Regions from separate parts of the Rahnella sp. RcJ3 genome, predicted to be linked through region 1. Evidence: predicted binding sites of a transcription regulator. Region 1 holds the regulator's gene; the other holds the start of a gene.

Region 1 (7,533 bases):
AGTACAAAGCGGCATGGGGCGCAGCGGCAAGTTGTTCAGCTACATGCATTACGGCGTGACGCCGGACATCCTGACCACTGCTAAAGCGCTCGGCGGCGGTTTCCCGGTTTCCGCCATGCTGGCAACCGAAGACGTGGCCTCGGTGATGGAACCGGGCAAACATGGCACCACCTACGGCGGTAACCCGCTGGCCTGCGCCGTCGCTGAAGCCGCGCTGGATATCATCAATACGCCAGACGTGCTGGCCGGGATCAACGAGCGCCGCGAGAAATTCATCAGCGCGCTGGAGGCCATCAACCAGAAATATCACATCTTCAGCGAGTTCCGCGGTCAGGGCTTGCTGATCGGCGCCGAGCTTTCTGATGCGTATAAAAACCGCGCCGGAGAATTCCATGCCGCCGCGGCAGAATTCGGATTGATGATGCTGGTCGCCGGACCAAACGTGATGCGGTTTGCGCCATCGCTTGTTATCGACTTCGCGGATATTGAAGAAGGGATGGAAAGGTTTGAGAAAGCCGTGGGGAAAGTTTGCGGGGGGTGAGCCCCACGCCTTCGTCTTTAAACGCTTGATCGAGACAATTTCGGTTTCTCACTAACATTTATCACATGGCCTCTCGCGCCGAAACCGACCAAGAGGGAAAAGTGCTTTTTCCCTCTTGGATCTCCCTTCGCTTTTTCACTGCGCGCTGTCGCGGGCACGGCGGACATGTTCTGGCGCATTAGTGTGTGGCGCAAAATGTCATCGCTGCGCGATTCCCGAATTTCAGGCTTCGAGCCATAGGTCTCGAACCGTTCATTCGGTGCCATTTTTGAGCACGCCAATCGACATTTCTAAAAGATAAAACCCTTCTGCTTTTGAATTTAGAATCCTGCGGGCGATTCAGAAATCTTGCTGAACGGAGCGGCTTCGAGACCAGTGGCTCGAAGACCGAGAGAAGGAACCGCAACGCGGCAAGATTTCCAGCCTGTCGCTGTGGTTGCTGGAACATAGCCTACGAGCGAAGCGCGCAGTTTAAGACGTGGAGATTCCAAAGAGGGCTCGTCTTAGCCCTCTTTGGTCGGTTTCGGCTCGGTGAGTTAAGCGAACACGGCAATTGAAAAACCGAAACTTTCTCAATCCGTTTAAAAGAACGTCAGTACACGGCATCCGTACTTGAGAAACCGAGATATTCGCAATTTCAAAAAGCAGTCTGGCTGCAAGCCAGTAAAAAGGGGATTTGAAAGGGGTCTCCCCCTTCACGCCCGCCGCGTCAGCCAGATCCCATGATGCGGCCTCTGCTTCCACGCCAGTGACGAGATGGTATGCATCACGCTGAGATGTGAAATTACGCGCCGCAGATGGCGTTCCATTTCTGTCAGTGGCATATCCGGGTGAAGTTCCGGCGCATTAAACAGGTTGTTCTCGCTGCCCGGCCCGTCGTAGAGCAGTCGTTGCTGACAGCTTTGCAGCGCGATTTCGCAGGTCTGTAAATACTCCGTCGCCAGTTTTTCCGGCAGCATGTAATGCTCGCGGGCGAGGATCGTCATCGCGTTGATATGCTCAACCACAAACTGACTGTGCGTCACCCACAAACGCATATCCGCCAGATAATGTGAGTTAAAACCCGGCTCCTGCATCGCCTGATTTAGCGAAGTGAACAGCTTATTGTGCGCCTGATTGACCTGCATACGGGTGTACGCCAGTTTGGCGGTGTCGGGGCTTTCCTCGAGCAGCAGGCGGATAGCGTCCTGATAGATTTCCAGCGCCTGGTGTGCATTCTGGCGCAGCAAACCGCTTTGCCATTGCGGCCACAACCAGATAGTGCCACCAAAGGCCAGCGCGCAGCCGATCAGGGTATCGACCAGTCGTGGTACCAGAAAATGCACGCCGTTCATCGCCAGCAATTGCAGGGTATACACTGCAGTCACCGTCATGCCGACCATCGCCAGTCCGTAGTTTTTGCGCAGAACGGTATAGGACAACAGGGTGATCAGCAACATGCACAGCAGCGTGGTGCCTTCCGGCAGTTCCAGTTTGAGCAAGCCTGAGGCAATCAGCAATCCAGCCAGCGTACCGAGTGCACGGTGCTGGATCCTCACCCGCGTGGCGTTATAACCGTTCTGGCTGACCAACATGATAGTCAGCAAGATCCAGTAGGGTTTGGGCAAATTGAAGAACAGACCCAGACTGCTGCCAATCGCCAGAATAATGCCCAAACGTGCGGCATTACGCAGTGCCACGGATTTGAAGGAAAGATAGCTTTTCAGCGCGGGCCAGAAGGGCAAACGCGGCTGGGTGTTCATCAGGTCACGTTTGTACAACGGCCGCTGTGTGCGTAACAGACGGGCAATGCGGCTGAAATGGTAATAACAAAACTGACCTACCGGATTGTCCGGGTTGCGCGCGGCGATTTTCTCCAGCGCGGTCAGCTCATTGGCCATCGTAAAGCGCCCGGATAAACGGTGATAAAGAATATCGTCGGCAATCACCCGAAGACGGGTGGAAATCACCTGTGCATTTCGGCGGATAACCGCTTCGGCATGGCTTTCCTCCACCAGTTTCTGCACTTCTTCCGGCTGATGCAGGCTCACTGTAATGTGCTCCTGCAAATCGAGCGCCACCTGAAAACGCTGAAACAGCCGCTTATGGTGATGATGATGTCCGTGCTGGGGCAACATGTGTAATTGCTGATAAAGCAGGGCAATCAGGTCGATAACCTGCTGCTGGCGGGCTAGCAGTGGGGGTAACGCGGTTTCGGGATCGGTGTGTTGCGTCAGCAGGCTGTACTTGGCTTCGAAATAATCCGCGAGTTGCAGATAGAGCTGGCTGAGTGTTTCGCGCATCGGCTGTTCTTCCGAAATACGAAACCACGCCCAGTTAAACAATCCGTACCAGGCTGTGCCAGCGGCGAACAACACCGGGGCCTGCCACATCGGGCGCACGCCCACCATACTCAGCGTGAAGATAGTCGCCACCAGCGCACCGGGCAGCAGGCGCGCATGCAGCGGGCTGATTTCACCGGTGACGCCGAGCAGTAACGCCAGCGACAGCATGATCAGCGGCAGCGGTATATGCCAGCTTTCGAGCATCAGTTGCAGCAGAAGGCTGCTCACGGCAAAGAGTGAACCGCCGACGAGCAGGCGTTTGAAAAAGCGTTTATGCGGGGTATCCAGACCGGCGATGTTACAACAGGCCGGGCAGAGGGAAAACAGCAGGCCCATTTGCAAATTGCCAAACAGCCAGCAAATGCCAACAGGTAAGCACAACACCAGCGTCTGGCGCAGCGCGTAGTTCACTTCAGGATGGTAAAACAGTCTTCGCCATAGCGTCATGGGTAAAGCTTAGCCCATAAAAAAGGCGCGACAGTGTTTTGCCGCGCCAATTTTTGAGGGATTAACGTGTGCCGTAAACGACAATCGTTTTACCGTGTGCGGAGATCAGGCTTTGATCTTCCAGCATTTTGAGAATGCGTCCGACTGTTTCACGTGAACAACCGACGATTTGGCCAATTTCCTGGCGGGTAATCTTGATTTGCATCCCGTCCGGATGGGTCATTGCATCAGGCTGTTTAGCCAGATTGAGCAAGGTTTGAGCGATACGACCGGTAACGTCAAGGAAGGCAAGGTTGCCGACTTTCTCTGACGTCACTTGCAGACGGTTGGCCATCTGCGCGGAGAGACGCATCAGAATATCCGGGTTAACCTGAATCAGCTGGCGGAATTTTTTATATGAAATTTCAGCCACTTCACAGGCAGTTTTAGCACGTACCCAGGCACTGCGTTCCTGACCTTCTTCGAAGAGTCCCAGCTCACCGATGAAGTCACCTTGGTTAAGGTAGGACAGTATCATTTCCTTGCCTTCTTCATCTTTAATCAGGACAGCAACTGACCCTTTCACGATGTAGTAAAGCGTTTCGGCTTTTTCACCCTGGTGAATCAGCGTACTTTTAGAAGGATACTTATGTATATGACAGTGAGACAGGAACCATTCAAGAGTCGGGTCTGTTTGTGGCTTGCCGAGAACCATTTGCTATTATCCTCTGTTGTTATCGCTGCCCAAAATCACAGGGCTCAGAGTTCCCTGTACGGCACTTCAAATCCAAAGCGCCCTTTCAGCATATAACTCTCCAGAAATGCTGCAAGCGGATGTCGGAGTGCAACAGCCTGTTTATTGCTGTCATCACCGTGGGTTCTGTACTTAAACCGCAAAAACCGTCACCGCAATTTACTGGAAAGTATGTTTCGGCTTTGTTTGTAGCACAGGTTTGAGATGCTGTCTTCTGTTGTCTCGCTTCAGCATGATGGCGATCGGGTTACGTTGCCAGATTTTAGGTGAAAGGGTACTCTGAGAGCAGATTTCGACAAGTTTATTCACCGGGAGAATAGTTCATGCATGCACGTGTCAAATGGGTTGAAGGACTGACATTTTTAGGTGAGTCTGCATCGGGTCATCAGATTTCAATGGATGGAAACGCGGGTGATAAAGCCCCAAGCCCGATGGAAATGTTACTGATGTCCGCAGGGGGGTGTAGTGCAATCGACGTGGTGTCAATTTTGCAAAAAGGTCGTAATGACGTGCGTGATTGTGAAGTGAAGCTGACCTCACAACGCCGCGAAGAAGCGCCGCGTCTGTTCACTCACATCAATCTGCATTTTATCGTCACCGGTAAGGATCTGACCGATAAGATTGTTGAACGTGCGGTCAGCCTGTCTGCCGAAAAATACTGTTCTGTGTCTCTGATGCTGGGGAAAGCAGCCACAATCACCCACAGCTTTGAAGTGATTGCAGCCGAATAAAGTTTACTCGATCTTCTTGCCTTCCATCAGGCGCTGCACCAGCGGCGCCATGATCAGCTCCATCGCCAGCCCCATTTTGCCGCCCGGCACCACCAGTGTTTTGATGTGCGAGATAAACGACCCTTGCAGCATGGCCAGCAGATACGGGAAATCGATGTCATCCAGTCCCTGAAAATGAATCACCACAAAGCTTTCATCCAGTGACGGAATGGCTTTGGCGGCAAACGGGTTCGAGGTGTCGATGGTGGGTACCCGCTGGAAATTGATGTGTGTGCGGGAAAACTGCGGCGTAATGTAATTGATATAGTCATCCATCGAACGCACGACGGAATCCATCACCGCTTCACGGGAATGCCCGCGCTCGCCGGTATCGCGCACCAGTTTCTGGATCCATTCGAGGTTGACGATAGGCACTACGCCGACCAGCAGGTCGACCTGCGCGGCAACGTCAATTTTGTCCGCCACCACACCACCGTGTAACCCTTCGTAAAACAAAATATCCGTCGGTTCCGGCAACGCCTGCCACGGCGTAAAGGTACCCGGCACCTGATTGTAGGGAACGGCTTCGTCATAAGTATGCAGATACTTACGTGAACGGCCAGTGCCTGTTTTACCGTATTCGATAAAGCTTTTTTCCAGCAAACCAAAGTCATTGGCTTCCGGCCCGAAGTAGCTGATATGACGTCCCAGATCGCGCGCCTTGCGTATTGCCGCATCCATTTCAGGACGGGTGAAATGATGAAAACTGTCGCCTTCCAGTTCCGCCGCACGCAAACCAAGCTGCTGAAATATTTTACGAAATGCCACGCTGGTGGTCGTGGTGCCTGCACCGCTCGAACCGGTCACGGCAATAACAGGATGTTTGGCTGACATAATGCGCTGTTCTCCATAAAGGTGATGCAGGCAGGCGAGACGCGGTCTTTTCTGTGGTCGAAGATCTGGCGTCAAGGCTGCGCATAATTAAGCCTATTGTTACCATATTTATTCGCGAAGCCAAAGAGGGCATCACTATTCTAAACCCGCCAGCAACGGTTGGATCAGCGGGTCTTTCTGGTGGAACAGAGAAACAATGTCATGCAGCGCCTTGCCTGTGTACTCCTTTTTCCACGCCAGACTGAGCGGGGAAGGGGCGCGCGGATAGCGGATTTGCCGGGCGATCAGCTCGCCGCTGTCGAGATACGGCTGGCACAGATGGCGCGGCAGAAAACCGATACCCATGCCCTTCAGGTGACAGGCCAGTTTAGTCGCCACATCTGCCACGATGATCTGCCGTTGCCCGGTCAGCAACCAGGCTACCCGCTTGTTCAGATGGCGCGAGGTGTCTTCCACATTGATGGCAATGTACTGACGCAACACCGCTTCTTCCAGCATGCCAGTGATGTGTTGCAGCGGATGAAAGGGCGCATGAACAAAAACCCAGTCCACTTCACCCAGCGGCAGCAGATTCACGGCGTTAGAAAGGGATTCGGTGCCGGTGACGCCAATCGCCAGCTGAAAATCTTCGTACAGCAGCGTATCCCATACCCCCATGTAAATCTGCCGTGTGAAAGTGAACTGCGTGAACGGGTAGCGCTGCGTCAGACAGCTTAATAACGCCGCCAGAGTTTCAGGGCAGTACATCAGATTGTTCACCACCACATTCAGCTGGCGCTCAATGCCGTCGTTAATCTGCTGCAGTTCTGCCGGTACACCCTCCAGCCAGGTTAGCCACTGGCGACATCGTTCAAGCAGATGCTGTCCGGCGGGCGTCAGCGACACCGTGCGGGTCGTGCGGTTGAGCAATAACGTCCCGGCACTGTCTTCCAGCATCTTAATTCGATAGCTGATGGTCGCAGGCGTTTTATGCAGCATCTCTGCCGCGCGGGAAAAGCTGCCTGTTTGTGCGACGTGCATAAAGGTTTTAATCGACTCCTCATCCAGCATAGGTCACCTGAAGTAATGTTAATGCATTGAATGAAAAAGATTTTATAGATTTAACCTGATGAGAATTGTGGACTTCATCAATTTTATGGAATCTTTTTCCATATTTCGATTGAGCAAGTTGGAAAAAGTTTCTACAGTAATTGCATTGAGGATAAATCCGCCAATCTGGCGGGCTTATCTCACCGGTTTTATTTTAAATGCAGGGATGAATGCCATGGAACTTCCGGTTTACCCGCTGACCCAGGCGGCCTTCGCGGTTTACGGCGATGTGATTGAGACGACAGGTCGCGATTTTTTTCATATCAACGACGGCAAGGTTGAGCGGTACCACGATCTGACCAACGTGGAAATCCTCGGGCAGGATCGCCCGCTGGTGAGCATCAACCGCGCCCAGCCAGCACCGTTGCCCATTGTGGTGACGCAACTCGAAAAACACCCGCTCGGTTCACAGGCGTTTGTGCCGATGCAGGGCGAGCGCTTTATCGTGATTGTTGCGGCAGGGGGCGAGACGCCGGACATCTCCACGCTGAAAGCCTTTATCACCAACGGCCTGCAGGGCGTGAATTATCACCGGAATGTCTGGCACCATCCGCTGTTTGCGTTTGAGACGGTGACGAATTTTCTCACCGTCGATCGTGGCGGCGCAGACAACTGTGATATCAGTCAGTTACCTCAGGGCTATCAGCTTATTTTACCCGTTGCGGCGGGATTAAAGTCGTGACGCTATAAAGCATCTTGCATAAGATACAAGCATCTGAAAACAAGCGAAACGCGGGCGCTCAGCGCCTGATGCTGGAGAAATGTGAGATGGCCGAAGTAAAAAAACGGGGGCGT
Region 2 (7,533 bases), on a different contig from region 1:
GCGTGGCGAAAAAAGTGCAGGCCAGTTTCCGCGTGTACGGCTCCTATGTGGAAGCCATCAGCGACTACATCAAATTGCTCACCAACAACCCGCGTTATGCGCAGGTTGCCTCGGCCAGTACTCCTGAACAAGCCGCGCATGCCTTGCAACGTGCAGGTTACGCGACCGACCCGAATTATGCCGACAAACTGGTGAGTGTGATCCAGAAAATCAAAGGCGCGGGCGAGCAGGCGGTGAAAGCCTATAGCCATGATTTAAAAGATATCTTCTAGACCCGCAAATCCTCGTTTTTTTTCTCAAGTTTTAGCGGTGCAGGCCGATAACACGATCAGAATGGGAAAAGGGGAAACCCCCGGCTCAGCTTCCTTAATTACACGGTGGTAAAAAGTCACCGGCAGCCAAAAGGTCACTCATGTCCAGTAGCTTAATTAATACCGCAATGAGCGGACTGAACGCAGCGCAGGCGGCGCTCAGTACCACCGGGAACAACATCGCTAACGTGAGTGTGGCCGGTTATAACCGCCAGACCGCCATTATTACGCAAAGTAATGGCATCTCTACTCCTGCCGGTTATATCGGCAACGGTGTGACGGTGACCGGTGTGAATCGTGAGTACAACTCTTTCGTGGTGAAGCAGCTTCTGGGTGCCAGCGCAACCGGCAGCGCGCTGTCAACGCAGCTTGATCAGGCCAGCTCTATCGATGACCTGCTCGGCGACAGTTCCACAGGTATCGATGCCACCATGTCGACCTTCTTTAAAGGCCTGCAAACGCTGACCAGCAATGCCAGCGACAGTGCGGCTCGTCAGGCAGTGCTGGGTGAGGCACAGGGTTTAACCGCGCAGTTCAACAGTTCAGCCAAATACCTGAACGACATGAATACCGCCGTTAACCAGCAAGTCACGCAGAATGTTGACCAGATCAACACCTATGCGTCGCAGATTGCCAAACTGAACAGTCAGATCACCGCGACGCGTGGCAGCACCGGACAGGAACCTAACGCCTTGCTCGATCAGCGTGATCAACTGGTCAGTCAGCTGAACAACGTCACCGGTGTGGTCGTGACCCAGCAGGACGGCGATACTTACAATATTTCATTCGCCAACGGCACGCCGCTGGTGAGCGGCGGCAACGCCAAAACGGTGGTTGCGATGCCGTCCAGTGCCGATCCTTCCAAACTGACGGTCGGCATGACCCAACCGGACGGTTCGGTTTCTGAAATTCAGGAAAGCCGTCTGACCACCGGTTCGCTCGGCGGCACGCTGGCTTTCCGTAAAGACAACCTGGAACCGGCCATTAACCAGCTCGGGCAACTGGCGCTGGCGCTGTCTGACAGCTTCAATACCACCAACAAAGCCGGTTTTGACCTCAACGGTGACGCGGGGACGGACTTCTTCTCCTTCACCGGCGCGACCACGGTCAGCAACACCAAAAATACCGGCAGCGCCCAACTGAGCGTGGCATATACCGACACGGCCGCGGTGAAAGCCAGCGATTACACCATGGCTTACAACGGCACCAGCTGGGATGTAACCCGCGTTTCCGACGGGGCAAAAATCACCCCGACGGCGGGCACCGACAGCAACGGTGATCCGACGATGAATTTCGATGGCTTGTCGGTTTCCGTCACCGGCACGCCGAATACCAATGACAGCATCACCATCAAAACGGTCAGCAATGTTGCGGGCAGCATGAATCTGGCTATCAGTGATTCTTCATTGATCGCCGCAGCGGGTGCGGCAGACAGCGGCGTGAGTGACAACACCAACGCGCAGAAACTGCTGAATCTGCAAACCGCGAAACTGGTGGAAGGTAAATCCACCCTGTCGGGCGCATACGCCAGCATGGTAAGTAACGTGGGTAACCAGGTTTCCACGCTGACCACCACCAGCACCTCACAGGCGAATATCGTCACGCAGCTCACCGCTCAACAGCAGTCTATCTCCGGGGTTAACCTCGATGAAGAATACGGCGATCTGCAACGTTACCAGCAATATTATCTGGCGAACGCGCAGGTCGTGCAGACGGCTTCGACGATATTCGACGCGATCATCAACATTCGCTGATCCCAGAACTGATAAGGAACTGATGCCATGCGTCTTAGTACCAATATGATTTACAACCAAAACATGAATGCGGTACTGGATGGTCAGAACCGCTTCCAGGCGACCGGTTTACAGTTGTCGACCGGCAGCAAAGTGAGCAAGCCTTCGGATGACCCGCTGGCGGCGTCGCAGGCGGTGCTGGTACGGCAGGCGCAATCGGAGAACAGCCAGTTTTCCGTGGCCCGTACCTTTGCTAACCAGAGTATGAGTCAGGAAGAGTCGATTTTAAGCAGCGTGACCTCGACCATTCAGGATGCACAGACGTTGATCGTTCAGGCCGGTGACGGTTCTTTAAGCGATGACGACCGTTCTTCTCTGGCGACTAAACTGGACAGCCTGAAATCGCAACTGGTGAACCTGGCGAACAGCACCGACGGTAACGGCCGCTTCATCTTCGCCGGTTACAAAAGTGATACTCCGCCTTATACGCAGGACGCCACAACGGGTGCGGTAACCTATTCCGGGGGCACGACGTCTATTACTCAGCAGGTTGATACCAGTCGTACCATGACCATCAACCATACCGGTAACCAGATTTTTAATGCCTTAACCGGTGATGCGAAAGCCGAACCGGACGGTTCTCCGAGCGAATCAGATTTATTCAAAACCATCGACGGTGCGCTGACTGCGCTGAGAACGCCATCGGCGGATAACACCACGGATACGCAATACACCGATGCCATCGATAAAGCTAACCGTGGCCTGAGTAACTCACTCAACAACGTGCTTTCCGTGCGTTCAGAGTTGGGTACGCAGATGTCCGAACTGGATAATCTCGATACACTGGGCGACAACCGCGATGTATCGAACTCGACCAAACTCAGTAATCTGGTCGATACCGAATGGACCTCAGCAATTTCGACCTACACCTTGCAGCAGGTTGCGCTTCAGGCATCCTATAAGACCTACAGCGCCATGCAGGGTATGTCACTGTTCCAGATGAATTCGTAATACTCTCCGGCGCGTAAGTTTACGCGCCAGGCTCCATCTCTTCGTTATCGCTGCCTGTCTGCTTTTACGGCAGACCGGCAGATTCTTTTCTGACTGTACTTAAACCGGGTACTTTCAGCTTTGTATGTCACTTTTTCTAAGGTTTAAGTGACATACACTTTTTCCTCGTCCTGCTTCAAATTGTCTCTGCGTTGGCTGCCTTCGTTCACCCCAGTCACTTACTTATTGTAAGCTCCCGGGGATTCGCTCAGTTGCCGCCTTGATACAATCCGAACCCGTTAGAGGAATCTGTGCCCGTTATGGGTTAATGACCGAAGAGGGCGAGAAGGACGGGGAACAGGAACGGGGCGAGCAGGGAGGTGATGATGCCGCAGATCACCAGCGCCAGTGAACTGAATGCGCCTTCCTGATAATCCATTTCTGCGCAGCGGGCGGTACCCAGTGCGTGTGATGCGGTACCCATCGCCAGCCCGCGTGAGGCTTTGGTGGTGATCTTCAGAACATTCAAAATCGTATGACCAAAGACCGCGCCGAGGATGCCGACGAAAATCACGCACACGGCGCTGATGGCCGGAATACCATTGATCGACTGCGCGGTGGCCATGGCAATCGGCGTGGTGACGGATTTCGGTAATACCGATGCGGCAATTTGCGGCGTTGCTCCCATCCATAATGCAATCGCGGTGCCGCTCACCATCGCCACCACGCTGCCGATAAAACAGATACTGATGATGGATTTCCAGCGGGCGCGGATCTGATGCAGTTGCTCGTACAAGGGAAACGCCAGCGCCACGACGGCGGGTTGCAGCAGATCATTGAGGATCTTGCTGCCCGCGAAATAGCGCGCGTAAGGGATATGGGTGACCAGCAACAGCGGAATGATCACCACCATCGACATCAGCAGCGGGTTGAGCAGCGGCATTTTAAGTTTAATAGCGAGCTTACGGGTGGCGAAAAACACCACCAGCGTCAGCGGCAGCGACCACAATATATCAATCATTTTTATCCTCCGCTTTATCCGTCACCGCACCGCGTTCGCCATGGATATAGTGGGAACAGTAGGCGACAACCAGCAATACAATCAGGGTACTGACCAGACACGACACCACCAGCGGCCCGAACTGCGTGCGCAGTTGCTCGTAATAATTCATGACCCCGACGCCGATAGGGACGAACAGTAACGCCATATAGCGAATCAGAACATTACAGCCCGGTTTGACCCATTTGAACGGCAGAATTTGGGTTGAAAGCAAACCAAACAGGATCAGCATGCCGATGATGCTGCCGGGAATGGTGAGCGGTAAAAGAGATGAAATCGCATTCCCGGCGAATAAACAGAGATAAATCAGAATAAACGCCCGAACATATTGGAATACCAGAGAGATTGCGGTGCTCATGGTGTATCACCCAGTTGAATAATGTATTCATCATACAATTAAGATGTGATCTGCGCCACAAAACGGAGTATGAAATTTAGGAATGAAGTGTATTCCAAAATGGCGTTTGGTAAACGGGGAAAATACGGATTGTGGGTTGCGGGCGATTCAGAAAGCTTGCTGAATGAGAGGTTCCAGCCTGTCGCGGTGATACCTGAAACATAGCCAGCGAGCGGAGCGCTGGTTGAAAAAGCGAAGGGAGATCCGGGAGGGAAAAGCACTTCTCCCTCCCGGGCGGTTTCGGCGCAGCGCGTCAAATGAGCACTGCACGTAAGAAACCGAAATATTCCCGGTCTTAAGAAATACTAAATTTGCCAGTCTTAAAGCACCTTCTCCAGGAAAGCCTGGGTTCTGGCATGAACCGGCCGTTCCAGCACCTGTGCGGCAGCGCCGCTTTCAACCACGCGACCATCCACCATAAACACCACCTGATCCGCCACCTGGCGCGCGAAGCCGATTTCATGGGTGACGACCACCAGCGTGACGCCCGACTGCGCCAGCTTCTTAATCACATCCAGCACTTCGCCAACCAGTTCGGGATCGAGGGCGGACGTCGGTTCATCAAACAGCATGACTTTAGGATTCAGCGCCAGCGCACGGGCGATGGCGATGCGCTGCTGCTGTCCGCCGGACAAATGACGCGGCCATGCGTGCGCTTTTTCGCGCAGACCGACCGTGTCGAGCAGTTCATAGGCACGGGCGATGGCGTTTTTGCGGCTCAGCAGACCGTGAACCACCGGCGCTTCGATGATGTTATCCAGCACCGTCATGTGCGGGAATAAATTGAAATTCTGAAAAACGTAACCGACATGTGTGCGCTGTTTGAGGATGGCGCGCTCTTTCAGTTCATACAGCGTATCGCCTTTGCGGCGGTAGCCGATGTAATCGCCGTCAATCTGAATAAAACCTTCGTCGACGCGCTCAAGATGGTTAATCGTGCGCAGCAGGGTCGATTTCCCCGAGCCGGACGGGCCGAGGATCACGGTCACGGTGCCCGGTTCGATGCGCAGACTCACGTTATCCAGCGCTTTGTGCGCGCCGTAGTATTTGCTCAAATTATTGATTTCGATGCGCCCGACGGTAGCAGCCTGAGGTTTGCGTGGAAACAGCTGCTCAACAGGCGCTTCCTGCGGGCGGTTAACGAATAAATCAAAGGCTTCTGACATAGTGCTTTCCCTTTATTAAGAACGGGCGACGCGCCACTGACGCAGGCGCTGCAAGGGTGTCGGCGCGACCTGACGCACGGTGCCGCGGGAGAAATAGCGTTCGACGTAATACTGCAAAACCGACAGCACGGTGGTGATCAGCAGATACCAGATGGTGGCGACCATCAGCAGCGGGATCACCTGCTGTGTGCGGTTGTAAATCACCTGCACGGTGTAAAACAGTTCCGGCATCGACAGGACGTAAACAATCGATGTGCCTTTCGCCAGGCTGATCACTTCGTTAAAACCGGTTGGCAGAATTGAACGTAACGCCTGCGGCAAAATGATGCGGAAGGTCCGGCGGTAGGTCGGTAATCCCAGCGCGGCCGCAGCTTCATGCTGGCCGTGTTCTACCCCTAAAATCCCGCCGCGAATGATCTCGGCGGTATAGGCCGACTGCACCAGCGACAGACCGAGCACGGCGACGGAAAACTGATCCAGCAAATCCACCGTCGGGGTACTAAAAAAGGAAATCGTGGTGAACGGAATGCCGAGCGAAAGGTTGTCGTAGAGATAGGAAAAGTTGTAGAGAATGATCAGCACCAGCAACAACGGCAGGGAACGGAACAGCCAGATATACCCCCAGGCCAGTGCGTTCAGTAAATAGGATTTCGACAGGCGGGCGAGGGCCAGTGCCGTGCCGAAAATCACCCCAAAAAGGGTGCCCAGCAGCGTGAGCAACAGGGTTTTGCCAAGCCCGGACAGGATCACCGGATCAAAAAACCACTGACGAAATACGCCCCATTCCCAGCGGGAATTCGTGGCAATCGACTGGATGATGCCCAGCAGAATAAACGCCGAAAAAACCGCACCGGCAAGACGCCACGGATAGCGCGCGGGCACCACTTTCAGCGGCGGATGATTCACAGATGAAGGGGCATTTTCGCTCATCATTTTCTCTTTCTGTTACGTTGCAGATGACGTGACCGGCACGTCCGCCTTCAGCGTTTTGGTAAACGGCAGGCGCCCGTCATACGGTGGCCGGGAATAGACCTCCGGATCGAGGCGGGTGTCGAATTGCGGCTGATAACCGTGGGACAAATACAATCCGACCGCTTCGGGCTGGCGGAATCCGGTGGTGAGAAATACCCGCCGGTAACCGTACGCGGCTGCACGACGTTCCAGTTCATGCAGGATTTTTTGTGCCAGTCCCTGACGGCGCAGCGCGCGGTGAGTCCAGATGCGTTTGAGTTCGGCAGTCTGCTCGTCGTAGCGTTTGTACGCGCCCATTGCAATGGGCGCGCCGTTTCTCAGCAGAACAATGAAGGTGCCATCGGGCGCGGAAAACACGCTGTCATCTTCCGGCGGCTGGCTCGAGAAGAAATCGCCGTAACGGTCGCGGTATTCACCGAATAATCCTTCGATGACCGGCGCAATCAGCGGGTCTTCCGGCACGGTCTGAATGAAAATATCTTCGCTCATCGTTTCTGCTCCTGATCAGTCGCCCAGCCCCGGCGGGTTAATTTCAGAGTGATCGATTTTCTCGACGCTTTCGCCCCAGCGGTCCAGCACTTTGATATACGCTCCGCTGGCAATGGCGCTGTTCAGCGACGCCTGCACGGCATCCACCAGACCATTCCCTTTTTTCAGCGTCACCGCGATATTGGCGGTTTTCGGCCAGCCGCCCGGCACCGTGCCGACCAGTTTGGTTTTGCCGGTCAGCAACGCTTTATACGCGCCGGTGACGTTCGGGCCGAACGTGGCATCGGCACGACCGGACTGGATAGCCAGCGTCGCGGCAGCGTCATCGGTGACATATTGCGGTTTCAGCGCCGGTAATCCTTTAGCCTGGTTTTCTTTGTCCCACGCCAGCAACACGGCTTCCTGATTGGTGCCG

What was found. The regulator CRP, encoded in region 1, controls carbon source genes, mostly activating them, when cyclic AMP is high. The targets are predictions, from matches to a motif close to ATGTGANNNNNNTCACAT.
Region 2: a site for CRP is predicted at 4,496-4,513, ahead of DXU84_RS12595 (CidA/LrgA family protein). Genes of this name have one in related genera too.

The regions. Positions count from the first base shown of each region.
Region 1 is NZ_QSNX01000014.1:98,316-105,848, forward strand. Features, by position in the region: gene DXU84_RS18245 (aspartate aminotransferase family protein) at 1-541, shown strand, start outside; gene DXU84_RS18250 (YccS/YhfK family putative transporter) at 1,237-3,312, opposite strand; gene crp (cAMP-activated global transcriptional regulator CRP) at 3,374-4,006, opposite strand; gene DXU84_RS18260 (OsmC family protein) at 4,369-4,776, shown strand; gene DXU84_RS18265 (phosphoribulokinase) at 4,780-5,649, opposite strand; gene allS (HTH-type transcriptional activator AllS) at 5,785-6,699, opposite strand; gene DXU84_RS18275 (ureidoglycolate lyase) at 6,914-7,420, shown strand; gene allR (HTH-type transcriptional repressor AllR) at 7,507-7,533, shown strand, end outside.
Region 2 is NZ_QSNX01000008.1:152,541-160,073, reverse strand. Features, by position in the region: gene flgJ (flagellar assembly peptidoglycan hydrolase FlgJ) at 1-272, shown strand, start outside; gene flgK (flagellar hook-associated protein FlgK) at 413-2,065, shown strand; gene flgL (flagellar hook-associated protein FlgL) at 2,093-3,055, shown strand; gene DXU84_RS12600 (CidB/LrgB family autolysis modulator) at 3,360-4,055, opposite strand; gene DXU84_RS12595 (CidA/LrgA family protein) at 4,048-4,452, opposite strand; gene DXU84_RS12590 (amino acid ABC transporter ATP-binding protein) at 4,812-5,657, opposite strand; gene DXU84_RS12585 (amino acid ABC transporter permease) at 5,673-6,587, opposite strand; gene DXU84_RS12580 (GNAT family N-acetyltransferase) at 6,603-7,118, opposite strand; gene DXU84_RS12575 (ABC transporter substrate-binding protein) at 7,134-7,533, opposite strand, start outside.